Regions from separate parts of the Modestobacter lacusdianchii genome, predicted to be linked through region 1. Evidence: predicted binding sites of a transcription regulator. Region 1 holds the regulator's gene; the other holds the start of a gene.
The links. Region 1 encodes LexA, which represses DNA repair genes until DNA is damaged. Its sites were predicted from a motif close to TCGAACANNTGTTCGA; they were not measured.

Region 1 (5,716 bases):
GGCGTCGGCGTTGCGGGCGAAGCCCTCGTAGGCGCCGACGACGCCGGCCAGCTCGGCGGAGCGGCGGTAGGCGGTGCCGGTCATCAGCGAGGTGATCGCCGCCGCCAGCGTCTGGCCGCCCCGGGAGTCGTAGGCGTGGCCGGTGGCCATCAGCATCGCGCCGAGGTTGGCGTAGCCGATGCCCAGCTGCCGGTAGGCCCGGGTCGTCTCACCGATCGGGTCGGTCGGGAAGTCGGCGAAGCAGATGGAGATGTCCATCGCGGTGATGATCAGCTCGACGGCCTTGACGAAGTTCTTGGCGTCGAACGTGCCGTCGTCCTTGAGGAACTTCATCAGGTTCAGCGACGCCAGGTTGCACGAGCTGTTGTCCAGGCTCATGTACTCCGAGCAGGGGTTGGACGCGTTGATCCGCCCGGTCTCGGGGTTGGTGTGCCAGTCGTTGATCGTGTCGTCGTACTGGATGCCCGGGTCGGCGCACTCCCAGGCGGCCTTGGTGACCTTGCCGAACAGCTCACGGGCGTCGACGGTCTCGATCACCGAGCCGTCGGAGCGGGCGCGCAGGCCGAACTCGGTGCCGTTCTCGACCGCACGCATGAACTCGTCGTTGACCCGGACCGAGTTGTTGGCGTTCTGGTACTGGACGCTGGTGATGTCCTTGCCGCCCAGGTCCATGTCGTACCCGGCGTCCCGCAGCGCGCGGATCTTGTCCTCCTCGCGCGCCTTGGTCTCGATGAACTCCTCGATGTCGGGGTGGTCGATGTCGAGGACGACCATCTTCGCCGCGCGGCGGGTGGCGCCACCGGACTTGATCGTGCCGGCGGAGGCGTCGGCGCCGCGCATGAAGGAGACGGGGCCGGAGGCGGTGCCGCCGGAGGAGAGCAGCTCCTTGGAGGAGCGGATGCGGGAGAGGTTGAGGCCGGCGCCGGAGCCGCCCTTGAAGATCAGGCCCTCTTCCCGGTACCAGTTCAGGATCGAGTCCATCGTGTCGTCGACCGCGAGGATGAAGCAGGCGCTCACCTGCTGCGGGGAGGCGGTGCCCACGTTGAACCAGACGGGCGAGTTGAAGCTGAACACCTGGTGCAGCAGCATCCAGGTCAGCTCGTGCTCGAAGACCTCGGCGTCGGCCTCGCTGGCGAAGTAGTCGTGCTCGCGGCCGGCCGCGCCGTAGGTCAGCACGACGCGGTCGATGAGCTGACGGAGGCTGGTCTCGCGCTGCGGGCTGCCGACCGCACCCCGGAAGTACTTCGTGGTGACGATGTTGGTGGCGTTGATGCTCCACTCGGCCGGGAACTCGACCCCGCGCTGCTCGAAGTTGATCGAGCCGTCCCGCCAGTTGGTCATGACGACGTCGCGGCGCTCCCAGACGACCTCGTCGTAGGGGTGCACACCAGCGGTGGTGAACACGCGCTTCACCTTCAGCCCCTTGCCCCGGGTGGGGGCCTTGGCGGCGGTGCGGCGGTTGCGGCTGGTGGCGACGCGGTCGGCTGTCTCGGTCAAGGCGTGCTCCCCTGGAAGGCGTTCGGGTGTGCGAGTGGTGGCTGCGACGTCGATGGGCGTCGGGAGGCGGTGGTCGGTGCTGCTGACGGCACGGGCGCCGGTGTCAGCGGGACGGGGCGGGCCCGGCGGCGTCGCCGGGCGGGGCCCCGTCAGCGGGGTCGGTGGACTCCGGGTCAGTGGAGTCGGACTCGGGGCGGCCGGTGGCCCCGTAGCGGAGCCGCCGGAGCTCGGCGATCTCCTTCTCGAAGTCGGCCGCGGAGCTGAAGGACCGGTACACGCTGGCGAACCGGAGGTAGGCCACCTCGTCGAGGTAGCGGAGCGGGCCCAGGATGGCCAGGCCGACCTCGTTGCTCGGCACCTCGGCGGACCCCGTGGCCCGCACGGCGTCCTCGACCTTGGCGGCGAGGACGGCCAGCTGAGCCTCGTCGACGGGCCGGCCCTGACAGGCCCGGCGCACCCCGGCGATGACCTTGTTGCGGTCGAAGGGCTCGCTGACGCCGCTGCGCTTGACGACGGCGAGCACCGGCTCCTCCACGGTGGTGAACCGGCGGCCGCAGACCGGGCAGGACCGACGACGACGGGTGGTCGCCCCCTCGTCGGTCTCCCGCGAGTCGACGACCCGACTGTCAGGGCTGTGGCAGAAGGGACAGCGCACCGGGCACCTCCTCGATCGGCGGGCCGCGAGAGCGACCGTCCGACGCTCCCTGTGGACCGACCGGGGGACATCCGGTGGATGTCCTGGGACTGACCTGGGGAAGCGCCTGTGGATGAGAACTACATCTCTGTCACACAAGATGTTGGGGTCAGGTTAGCTCCCGACCCCTACAGGTACGCAACCCCGGGGCGGCGTGTCGTCTTCCTCCGTCGCGTCCGCCCCGTCCGCACCAGGCGTGGAGCGCCACTGCCACCCAGCCCTGAGGCCACTGCCGGGCAGGTCAGGGCAGCTCCAGCTCCGCACCGGGCAGCAGGTCGACGCTGTCGAGCCCGTTGAGCTCCACGATCGCGTCGACCACCGCCCGCGGGTCCTCCTCCGGCGCGACCTCCCGGGCGATGGACCACAACGTGTCCCCCGACTGGACGACGACGGTCGAGGAACCGGCCAGCCGGAGGCCGCCGTCCCGGTCACCGAGCTCGACGACGACCACGGTGGCCGCAGCGATCGACAGACCGATGGCGACCGACAGCCCGGCGGCCACCCGCCGGCCACGGTCGGTCAGCCGCAGTGGCGCCGGACCGAGGTCGTACGGCGGCCACTCCCCCGCGACCCTGCCGGTGGCGGACCCGTCGCGCCCGCACCCGCCCCGCACCGGACGGGCCGCGGCGACCCCGTCGACCCGGACGGGTCGACCACCCGGCCTGGCCGGGTCGCGCCGGGCGACGGCCGGCGCGACGGACTGGGCACCCCGGACCCCGACGGCACGGGCCGGCGCCGGGCGGGCCGAGGCCGGCCGGACCGGACCCGGGCGGGACGACGCCGGGGTGGAGGCGGTGAGGCTGCGCTGCGGGCTGACCATCGGGACGCTCCTGCTGTCTGACTGTGCCGGACGGGACGACGACCGAGGGACCGGGCGACCAGGTGGTGCACTCGAACGCCTGTTCGACTCGAACGTCTGTGCGATGTCTACCGCACGGCAGTGACAGATCCACCCCTCGACACCGGATTTCTTCGAACACCTGTTTGAACTACACCGGTGCAACCCGCTACGGTGCACCTGCGATCGACACGGGGCCGCCCTGCCCGGCCACCGGCCCGGCGGCCGGGCGCCCCGGTCGACAGGCACCCGGAGACGCTGCCCCGGCAGCCGGACGAGGAGGACACATGGCGGCCGACGGCCCGACAGCAGACGGCGGCGCGAGCTCCTCCCGGCGCACGCGCGCCACGGACGACGACGCCGTCGCGGGTGGTGGCGCGGCGGTCCGCGAGTTCCCCGACCGCGGCGAGGCCGGCGACGGCCTGACCCAGCGGCAGCGCCGGGTGCTCGAGGTCATCCGCGACTCCATCGAGCGGCGCGGCTACCCGCCCTCGGTCCGGGAGATCGGCGAGGCCGTCGGCCTGTCCTCGGCCTCGTCGGTGGCCCACCAGCTGTCGGTGCTGCAGCGCAAGGGCTGGCTGCGGCGCGACCCGAACCGGCCCCGCGCGCTCGACGTCCGGCTGCCCGGCGACACCCCCGGGGCGCCCGCCGCCGACCCGGCCGCGCTGGCCGGCGCCGGGGCCGGCAGCGGCCTCGACGAGGCCGCCACCCCCCGCCCCACGTACGTGCCGCTGGTCGGCCGGATCGCCGCCGGTGGTCCGGTCCTGGCGGAGCAGGCCGTGGAGGACGTGTTCCCGCTGCCGCGGGAGCTGGTCGGCGAGGGCACCCTCTTCATGCTGAAGGTGGCCGGCGACTCGATGGTCGACGCGGCGATCTGCGACGGCGACTGGGTCGTCGTCCGCCAGCAGCCGACCGCGGAGAACGGCGAGATCGTCGCGGCCATGATCGACGGCGAGGCGACGGTGAAGACCTACAAGCGCCGCGACGGGCACGTGTGGCTGCTGCCGCACAACGACGCCTACGAGCCGATCCCCGGCGACGACGCCACCGTGCTGGGCCGCGTGGTCACGGTGCTCCGCCGGGTTTGACCCACCTGTCGACAGCCGGCGACCCCGCGGGGTCGCCGGCCGTCTCGGGGAATGCCGTTCAGCGCCGCTGGTAGTCCCCGTCCCGCTTCTCGAAGAACGCCCGGAGCGCCTCCTGGTGGTCCTCGGTCCGGAACATCTCCAGGAAGCGCTGGGTCTGCAGCGCCTGCCCCTGAGCGAAGTCCATCTCGAACGCGCCGGTGACCGCCTGCTTGGTGACCTCGACCGACAGCGGAGCCCGGGTGGCGATCCGCTGGGCCTTGGCGAGCGCGGCGTCCATCAGGTCGGCCGGCTCGTGCACCTCGGTCACCAGCCCCCAGTTCAGCGCCTGCTGGGCGGTGTACCGGGCCCCGGTCAGCAGGATCTCCTTCGCCGGCCCTAGCCCCACGACGCGCGGCAGCCGCCAGAAGCTCACGATGAGCCCGACGTTGACGCCGGCCGCGACGAAGAAGGCGTCCGTGGAGGCGATCCTGATGTCGCAGCAGAGGGCGAACTCCAGTCCCCCGCCGATCGTCGGGCCGTTGATGGCGGCGACGACCGGCGTCCGGAAGTGCTGCACGCCGTTGAGCACCCGGCCGAACTCGGCCAGATAGTCGGTGAGCTGCTCGTCGGTCATCGACTGGTCCTCACCGAGGTGGGCGCCCGCGGTGAACGCCCGCCCCTCGCCGGTGATCACCAGGCAGCGGACCTGCTCGTCGGCGTCGAGGACGTCCAGCGCCCTCATGAACGACCGCCGGCTCTCCCAGCTGAACGTGTTCGACGGCGGACTGTCCAGCGTCAGGACGGCGATGTGCGGGGTCTCGTAGCGCAGCTGAACCCCGGGGCCCACGTCGGTCGTGGTCACGGTCATGCGTTCTCCTCCGAGAGTGCGGGGGTGCGGGACGGAGCGGGGCGACGGCGCCGGACGGACTCACCCGGTCGGCGGTCGAGCAGGCGCATGGCGATGACCGCCACGACGATGTTGATCAGCAGGATGACCACCGACAGGGCGCCCACCCGCTGGTACAGCGACTCGTTGGACAGGTTGTAGAGGACGGTGGCGATGGTGGGGTTGGCGCCGGTGTAGAGGAACACCGACATCTCCAGCTCCCGGAAGAGCAGGACGAAGTTGAGCAGCCCGGCCGCCAGCAACGAGGGGCGCAGCAGCGGGACGGTGATCCTCCGCCAGGTACGGGCCCACGAGGCGCCCAGGCTCCTCGAGGCCTCCTCGACCTCGGCGCCGATCTGCCCCATCCCCGCGTGCACGTAGGCGAAGGTGAGCGGCAGCGCGCTGCCCGCGTAGGCGATGAGCAGGATCGACATCGACCCGCCCAGCCCGAACGGCGGGGCGGCGTACGCGATGATCAGCCCGATCCCCAGGACGGCGCCGGGGAAGGCGAGCGGCGCGGCCATCGCCGGCGCGATCACTGCGTTGCTGCGGGCCCGGGTCCGGTGCACCAGCCAGGAGGCCAGCAGCGCGAGAGCGAGGGCGATCACCGTCGCCGCGAGGGCGAGGAGGAGGCTGTTGCCCATCGCCGCGGTGATCAGTGGCTGGCTGAACACCTGCTCGTAGTTGCCGGTCAGGGTGAAGTTGTCCGCCCCGAACGGCCGGCCCAGCGCCTC
Region 2 (5,716 bases), on a different contig from region 1:
GAAGCTCTGCCCGAAGTAGGTCACGTCCCGGCCGGCCAGGTCGGCGGTCCCGTTGCCGTCGGCGTCGGTGCCGCCGAGCGCGCGGACCAGGCTCATGACGTCAGCCGCGGTCTGCCGCAGCGCGTCGCGGTTGGTCTGGGCGGCCGACTGACCGGTGGCCGACGAGCCCTCGGTGGCGGCGATGGCGCCGTCGCCGTTCTGGTCGAAGCCGCGGCCGTAGGACGGGAACTCCGCGGTCCGGCCACCGCTGGTGACCACCCAGGCGCTCTCCGGCCCGAAGCCGTGGCCGACCACGTTGGTGCCGATGGTCGCCAGGCCCTGCGTGGCGTTGGTGCGCGCCGCGGCGAAGACCGCCGCCGTCGAGCTGCCGAAGCCGTGCCCGAAGACGGCGGTCGGCCAGCCCTGGGCGGGCGTCGCGCCAGGCGGCAGGACGGCGACGAAGGGCAGCCGCTCGCTCTCGACGACCCGCGGCCCGGCGTCACCGGTGGGGGTCGGCGGGATGACGACGTCGTCGGTCAGCCAGGACGGCGCGAGGTAGGAGCCGAAGACCAGCCGGGCACCGTCGGGCAGGGCGGCCACCGAGGTGGTCGGGCTGAGCGGGCCGGTGACGCCGGGGGCGGCGGCGGCATCGACGCGCAGGCCGACGGTGGTGCCGGCGTCCTTGGTGAACACCTGCTCGACCTGCAGGCCGCGCGTGGGGATGCCGGCCGACGTGGCGGCCGAGCCGCTGTCGATCTGCTGGCGGATGTCGAGCAGGCCGTCGGTGGCACTGTGGGTGGTGAAGGTGTCCAGCACGCCCTTGTTCTGCGGGCCGGCACGCAGCTGCAGCCGGTAGGTGGTGCCCGGGGCGAGCTGGCGCTCGGGGTGGGCGTACAGCGTGTTGGTCGCCGGGTCCCAGACCACGCGGTCGACGCCGACCTCGAAGCTGCCACGGGTCTGCCGGATGCTGATCCGCTCCGCGGTGGCCGCCGGGTCGACCGGCCCGTCGAACTGGATGGCCAGCCGTGGGTCGAGGTCGAAGCCGTCCAGCTTGTTGAGCTCGATGTCCAGGCCGCAGCGGACGGCGTTGACGTCGGCGCCCTGGCACTGGTCGAGCGGCAGGTCCACCCGCAGCCCGGTGAGCTGGGAGCGGTCCCGCACGGTGAGCTCGTCGGAGGGGAAGAGCGAGAGGACCTCGGGGCGGACTGCAGCGGCCGAGGCCGGTGCCGCAGTGACCGAGATGGTGGCCGCGAGGGCCAGTGTGCCGAGGACCGAGACGGTCGTCCGGCGCCAGCGTCGTTGCTGCACGCGAACTCCAAGGTGGGTGAGGGTGACACCTCTTGGTACGTGAGCGTGGCTCAGATCACAAGGCGATCACGGGAAGCGCCAGGCCAACGCCGTGCCGGGACGCCCCGGCCCGGCGTGGCGACACGGCTGCGGCCGTCAGCCGGCGAGGTCGACCCTCGGGCGCAGACCCGCGCCGTCCTCGTGCACGCCCTCGCCCCACTCGCGGTGCTCGGTCAGCCAGGCGGCGTGCAGCCGGGTGGTCGGCTCGACGAGTGCGGGCACGGGGAACGGCCGGTCAGTTCGCCATGTCGACGAAGCGGCTGTAGTGGCCCTGGAAGGCGACCGTGACGTTCGCGGTGGGGCCGTTGCGGTGCTTGACCAGCATGATGTCGGCCTCGCCGGCCCGCGGGGACTCCTTCTCGTACATGTCCTCGCGGTGGATCATCATCACCATGTCGGCGTCCTGCTCGATCGAGCCGGACTCACGGAGGTCGGAGAGCATCGGCTTCTTGTCCTGACGCTGCTCCGACCCACGGTTCAGCTGCGACATGGCGATGACCGGCAGCTCGAGCTCCTTGGCCAGCAGCTTCAGCGCACGGGAGAACTCCGAGACCTCCTGCTGGCGGCTCTCGACCTTCTTGCCCGAGGTCATCAGCTGGAGGTAGTCGATGACGATCAGCTTGAGGTCGTTGCGCTGCTTGAGCCGCCGGGCCTTGGCCCGGATCTCCATCATCGTCATGTTCGGGGAGTCGTCGATGTAGAGCGGGGCGTCGGCGATCTCGCCCATCCGGCGGGCCAGCTTCGACCAGTCCTCGTCGGAGAGGGTGCCGGCGCGCATGTGGTGCAGCGGCACCTTCGCCTCGGCCGACAGCAGCCGCATGGTGATCTCGTGCTTGCTCATCTCGAGCGAGAAGATCGCCGCGGGCAGGTGGTGCTTGACCGTGGCCGAGCGGGCGATGTCGAGGCCCAAGGTGCTCTTGCCGACACCGGGGCGGGCGGCGATGACCACCATCTGGCCGGCCTGCAGGCCGTTGGTCAGCTCGTCGAGGTCGCGGATGCCGGTGGGCACACCGCGGGCGGTGCCGCCGCGGGAGGCGATCGCGTCCAGCTCGTCCATCGTCGGCTGCAGGACGTCCTCGAGGCGGGAGTAGTCCTCGCTCATCCGCTTCTCGGTGACGTCGTAGATCTCCTGCTGCGCGCGGTCGACGATGTCGTCGACGTCGCCCTTGCCGCCGGCCGCGCCGTAGCCCAGCTGGACCACGCGGGTGCCGGCCTCGACCAGGCGCCGCAGGACGGCCTGCTCGGCGACGATCGCGGCGTAGTAGCCGGCGTTGGCGGCGGTCGGGGTGGAGGCGATCAGCGTGTGCAGGTAGACCGCGCCGCCCATCTTGGACAGCTGGTCGGTGCGGTTGAGCTCGGCGGCGACGGTGATCGCGTCGGCGGGCTCACCGCGGCCGTACAGGTCGAGGATCACGTCGAAGACGACCTGGTGGGCCGGCCGGTAGAAGTCGGGGCCGGCGAGGACCTCGACGACGTCGGCGATCGCGTCCTTGCTCATCAGCATGCCGCCGAGCACCGACTGCTCCGCGGCGACGTCCTGCGGGGGCTGCCGGTCGTACTCCGGAGCCGTGACCCTCGGCCTGCTGATGTCGTCGACGACCGCCACGCTGATGTCCCCCTCGTCCCGTCGCGCCCCGGGGCCGGAGGCCCCTGCGCGACGCGTCCCACTCGTTCGCACAGCTCGAACAGCTGTTCGCACAACAGCTACCACCGGGCGCCGACAGTTCGCGCCCGGCGGTGGCTGGGGGAGACGTTAGGAAGCGGGCGGGGCCCGCGTCCAACACCGCTGTGCACGCCCTTCTGCACAACTTGTGGACAAGTCGGTGGACGGAGGCGGTCACCGTGTGGAGACCGCGGGGGACCCGCGGTCGTCGTGTCGCCGCCACCCGCCCGTCACCTGCGCAGCGGCCGTGCCCAGGGTGTGGACGGAAGAAATCCGGCAACTCGCCGGACCCCCGACCTCCCGGGCGTGTCGCGGGATCCTCCCTGGTCACACGCGTAACCGGCGACACCTGGCCCGGTGCCCTGCACCACAGCGGCGCCGCCGCACCGTCGTGCGCACGGCACTCCCGACGGCTGCGGGGTTCACCTGCCGTCCACGGGCGGGCCGGCCGCCGTGTCGACACCGGCGCCCGGTCAGCGGGGGTCCACCGGACCTCTCTGCGGCCTCCTGGGGAGCTGCAGCGGCGTCCGGGTCCAACCTGCTGGGGTGGTGCTGTGGAGAACGGGGTGCGGCGACTCAGCCCGCTCCACCCGGGAACGCCACGAGGGGCGCCGGACCGGAGTCCGACGCCCCTCGTGGGCGGTGCACGCCCCCTCAGGGGGCGCCTCGATCAGCCTGCGACGACGTCCAGGGTCACCGGGACGGTGACCTCCGGGTGGACCCGCACCGTGACGGTGTGGGTGCCGACGCTCTTGATGCTGCTGGGCAGCTCGATGCGGCGGCGGTCCAGCTCCGGGCCACCGGCGGCGGAGACCGCGGCGGCGACGTCGGCGGTGGTGATCCGGCCGAAGAGCCGGCCACCGTCACCCGAGCGGGCGGGCAGCGTGACGGTCAGCCCGGAGAGCCGACCGGCGACCGCCTGGGCCTCCTCGAGCGTGCGCACGTCGCGGGCCGCGCGGGCCCGGCGCAGGCTCTGCACCTGCTTCTCGGCACCACGGGTGGCCAGCATGGCCAGCCCGCGGGGCAGGAGGTAGTTGCGGGCGTACCCGCCCTTGACCTCGACGGTGTCGCCGGAGGACCCGAGACCGGTGACCTCCTGCGTGAGGATCAGCTTCATGGTGCTCATGATCAGCGCGCCGTGGAGGTGTAGGGCAGCAGTGCCATCTCGCGGCTGTTCTTCACGGCCACGGCGACGTCACGCTGGTGCTGGCTGCAGTTGCCGCTGACGCGGCGGGCACGGATCTTGCCGCGGTCGGAGATGAACTTCCGCAGCAGGGTCGTGTCCTTGTAGTCGATGTAGGTCGCCTTGTCCTTGCAGAACTGGCAGACCTTCTTCTTGATCTTGCGGGGGGGAGGCTTGGGCACGTGGGGTTCTCCTGAGAGAGGCGTTCAGAGATGTCTTGTTCGGCCCCCTCGCAGGGCCCCGCGCCGCGCGGAGCGTGGCGTGGGGGGCGAGGGGGTCCTTCATCAGAAAGGGGGTTCGTCGGAGGACGCCGGCGGGGTCGACCAGGGGTCGCTGGCTCCGCCACCGGAGAAGCCGCCACCGCCGCCGCTGTTGCCGCCGCCGCCGAACCCACCGCCGCCGCCACCCTCGCTGCGGGCAGCTCGGGTGACCTTGGCGGTGGCGTACCGCAGGGAGGGGCCGATCTCGTCGACCTCCAGCTCGATGACGGTGCGCTTCTCGCCTTCCTTCGTGTCGAAGGAACGCTGCTTCAGCCGGCCCGAGACGATGACCCGCGAACCGCGGGTGAGCGACTCGGCGACGTTCTCCGCCGCCTGACGCCAGACGTTGCACCGGAGGAACAGCGCCTCGCCGTCCTTCCACTCCTGCGACTGACGGTCGAAGGTGCGGGGGGTGGAGGCGACGGTGAAGTTGGCGACGGCGGCGCCGGACGGGGTGAACCGCAGCTCCGGGTCGGCCGTCAGGTTCCCGATGACGGTGATGACGGTCTCGCCGGCCATGGTCAGTGGACCTCGGGCCGCATCAGCTTGGTGCGCAGGATGGACTCGTTGAGGTTCAGCTGACGGTCCAGCTCGGCGACGGCGGCCGGCTCGGCCTGGATGTCGACGATGGCGTAGATGCCCTCGGCGTTCTTCTTGATCTCGTAGGCCAGCCGACGGCGGCCCCAGATCTCGGTCTTGACGGTGCCACCGGAGTTGGTGACGACGGTCAGGAAACGGTCCAGGCTGGGAGCGATGGTCCGCTCCTCGAGCTCGGGATCGAGGATGATCATCAGTTCGTAGTGACGCACGGAGAACCCCACCTCCTCTGGTCTCAGCGGCCGCAGTACATCTGCAGCAGGAGGGTCGTACACGCGTCGCGCGCCCGGACCTGCAGGCAGCAGGAGAGGACGCGCACCGGACAGGCTACCAGCGCCCTGGACACCCCGGATGCGTCGGACCGGCGATCTACGCTCCCCGGGTGACCGAACAGCTGATCGGCGTGCACGTCGGACCGGGCCTGACCGAGGACGGCGAGCTGGACGACGGCGGCCCGCTGGCCCGCGCCGCGGAGCTGGACGCCGACGCCGTCCAGGTGTTCCTCGCCGACCCGCAGGGCTGGAAGGCACCGGCGCCGCGCCCGGACGCGGAGGCGCTGCTCGGCTCCGACGTCGCCGTCTTCGTGCACGCCCCGTACGTGCTCAACGTCGCCTCCACCAACAACCGGATCCGCATCCCCAGCCGCAAACTGCTCGGCCAGCACGCGCATGCCTCGGCCGCGATCGG

Region 2: dnaB (replicative DNA helicase) is a predicted target of LexA. The motif match lies at 3,008-3,023, and genes of this name have one in related genera.

Annotation. Positions count from the first base shown of each region.
Region 1 covers NZ_JBJJTJ010000003.1:149,034-154,749, forward strand. Annotated here, with positions in the region: gene ACJTNH_RS03315 (vitamin B12-dependent ribonucleotide reductase) at 1-1,497, opposite strand, end outside; gene nrdR (transcriptional regulator NrdR) at 1,601-2,152, opposite strand; gene ACJTNH_RS03325 (LysM peptidoglycan-binding domain-containing protein) at 2,433-3,011, opposite strand; gene lexA (transcriptional repressor LexA) at 3,317-4,117, shown strand; gene ACJTNH_RS03335 (enoyl-CoA hydratase/isomerase family protein) at 4,176-4,964, opposite strand; gene ACJTNH_RS03340 (ABC transporter permease) at 4,961-5,716, opposite strand, start outside.
Region 2 covers NZ_JBJJTJ010000028.1:7,025-12,740, reverse strand. Annotated here, with positions in the region: gene ACJTNH_RS17090 (hypothetical protein) at 1-1,287, opposite strand, end outside; gene ACJTNH_RS17085 (hypothetical protein) at 1,423-1,548, opposite strand; gene dnaB (replicative DNA helicase) at 1,562-2,932, opposite strand; gene rplI (50S ribosomal protein L9) at 3,660-4,106, opposite strand; gene rpsR (30S ribosomal protein S18) at 4,118-4,354, opposite strand; gene ACJTNH_RS17065 (single-stranded DNA-binding protein) at 4,457-4,951, opposite strand; gene rpsF (30S ribosomal protein S6) at 4,954-5,241, opposite strand; gene ACJTNH_RS17055 (deoxyribonuclease IV) at 5,412-5,716, shown strand, end outside.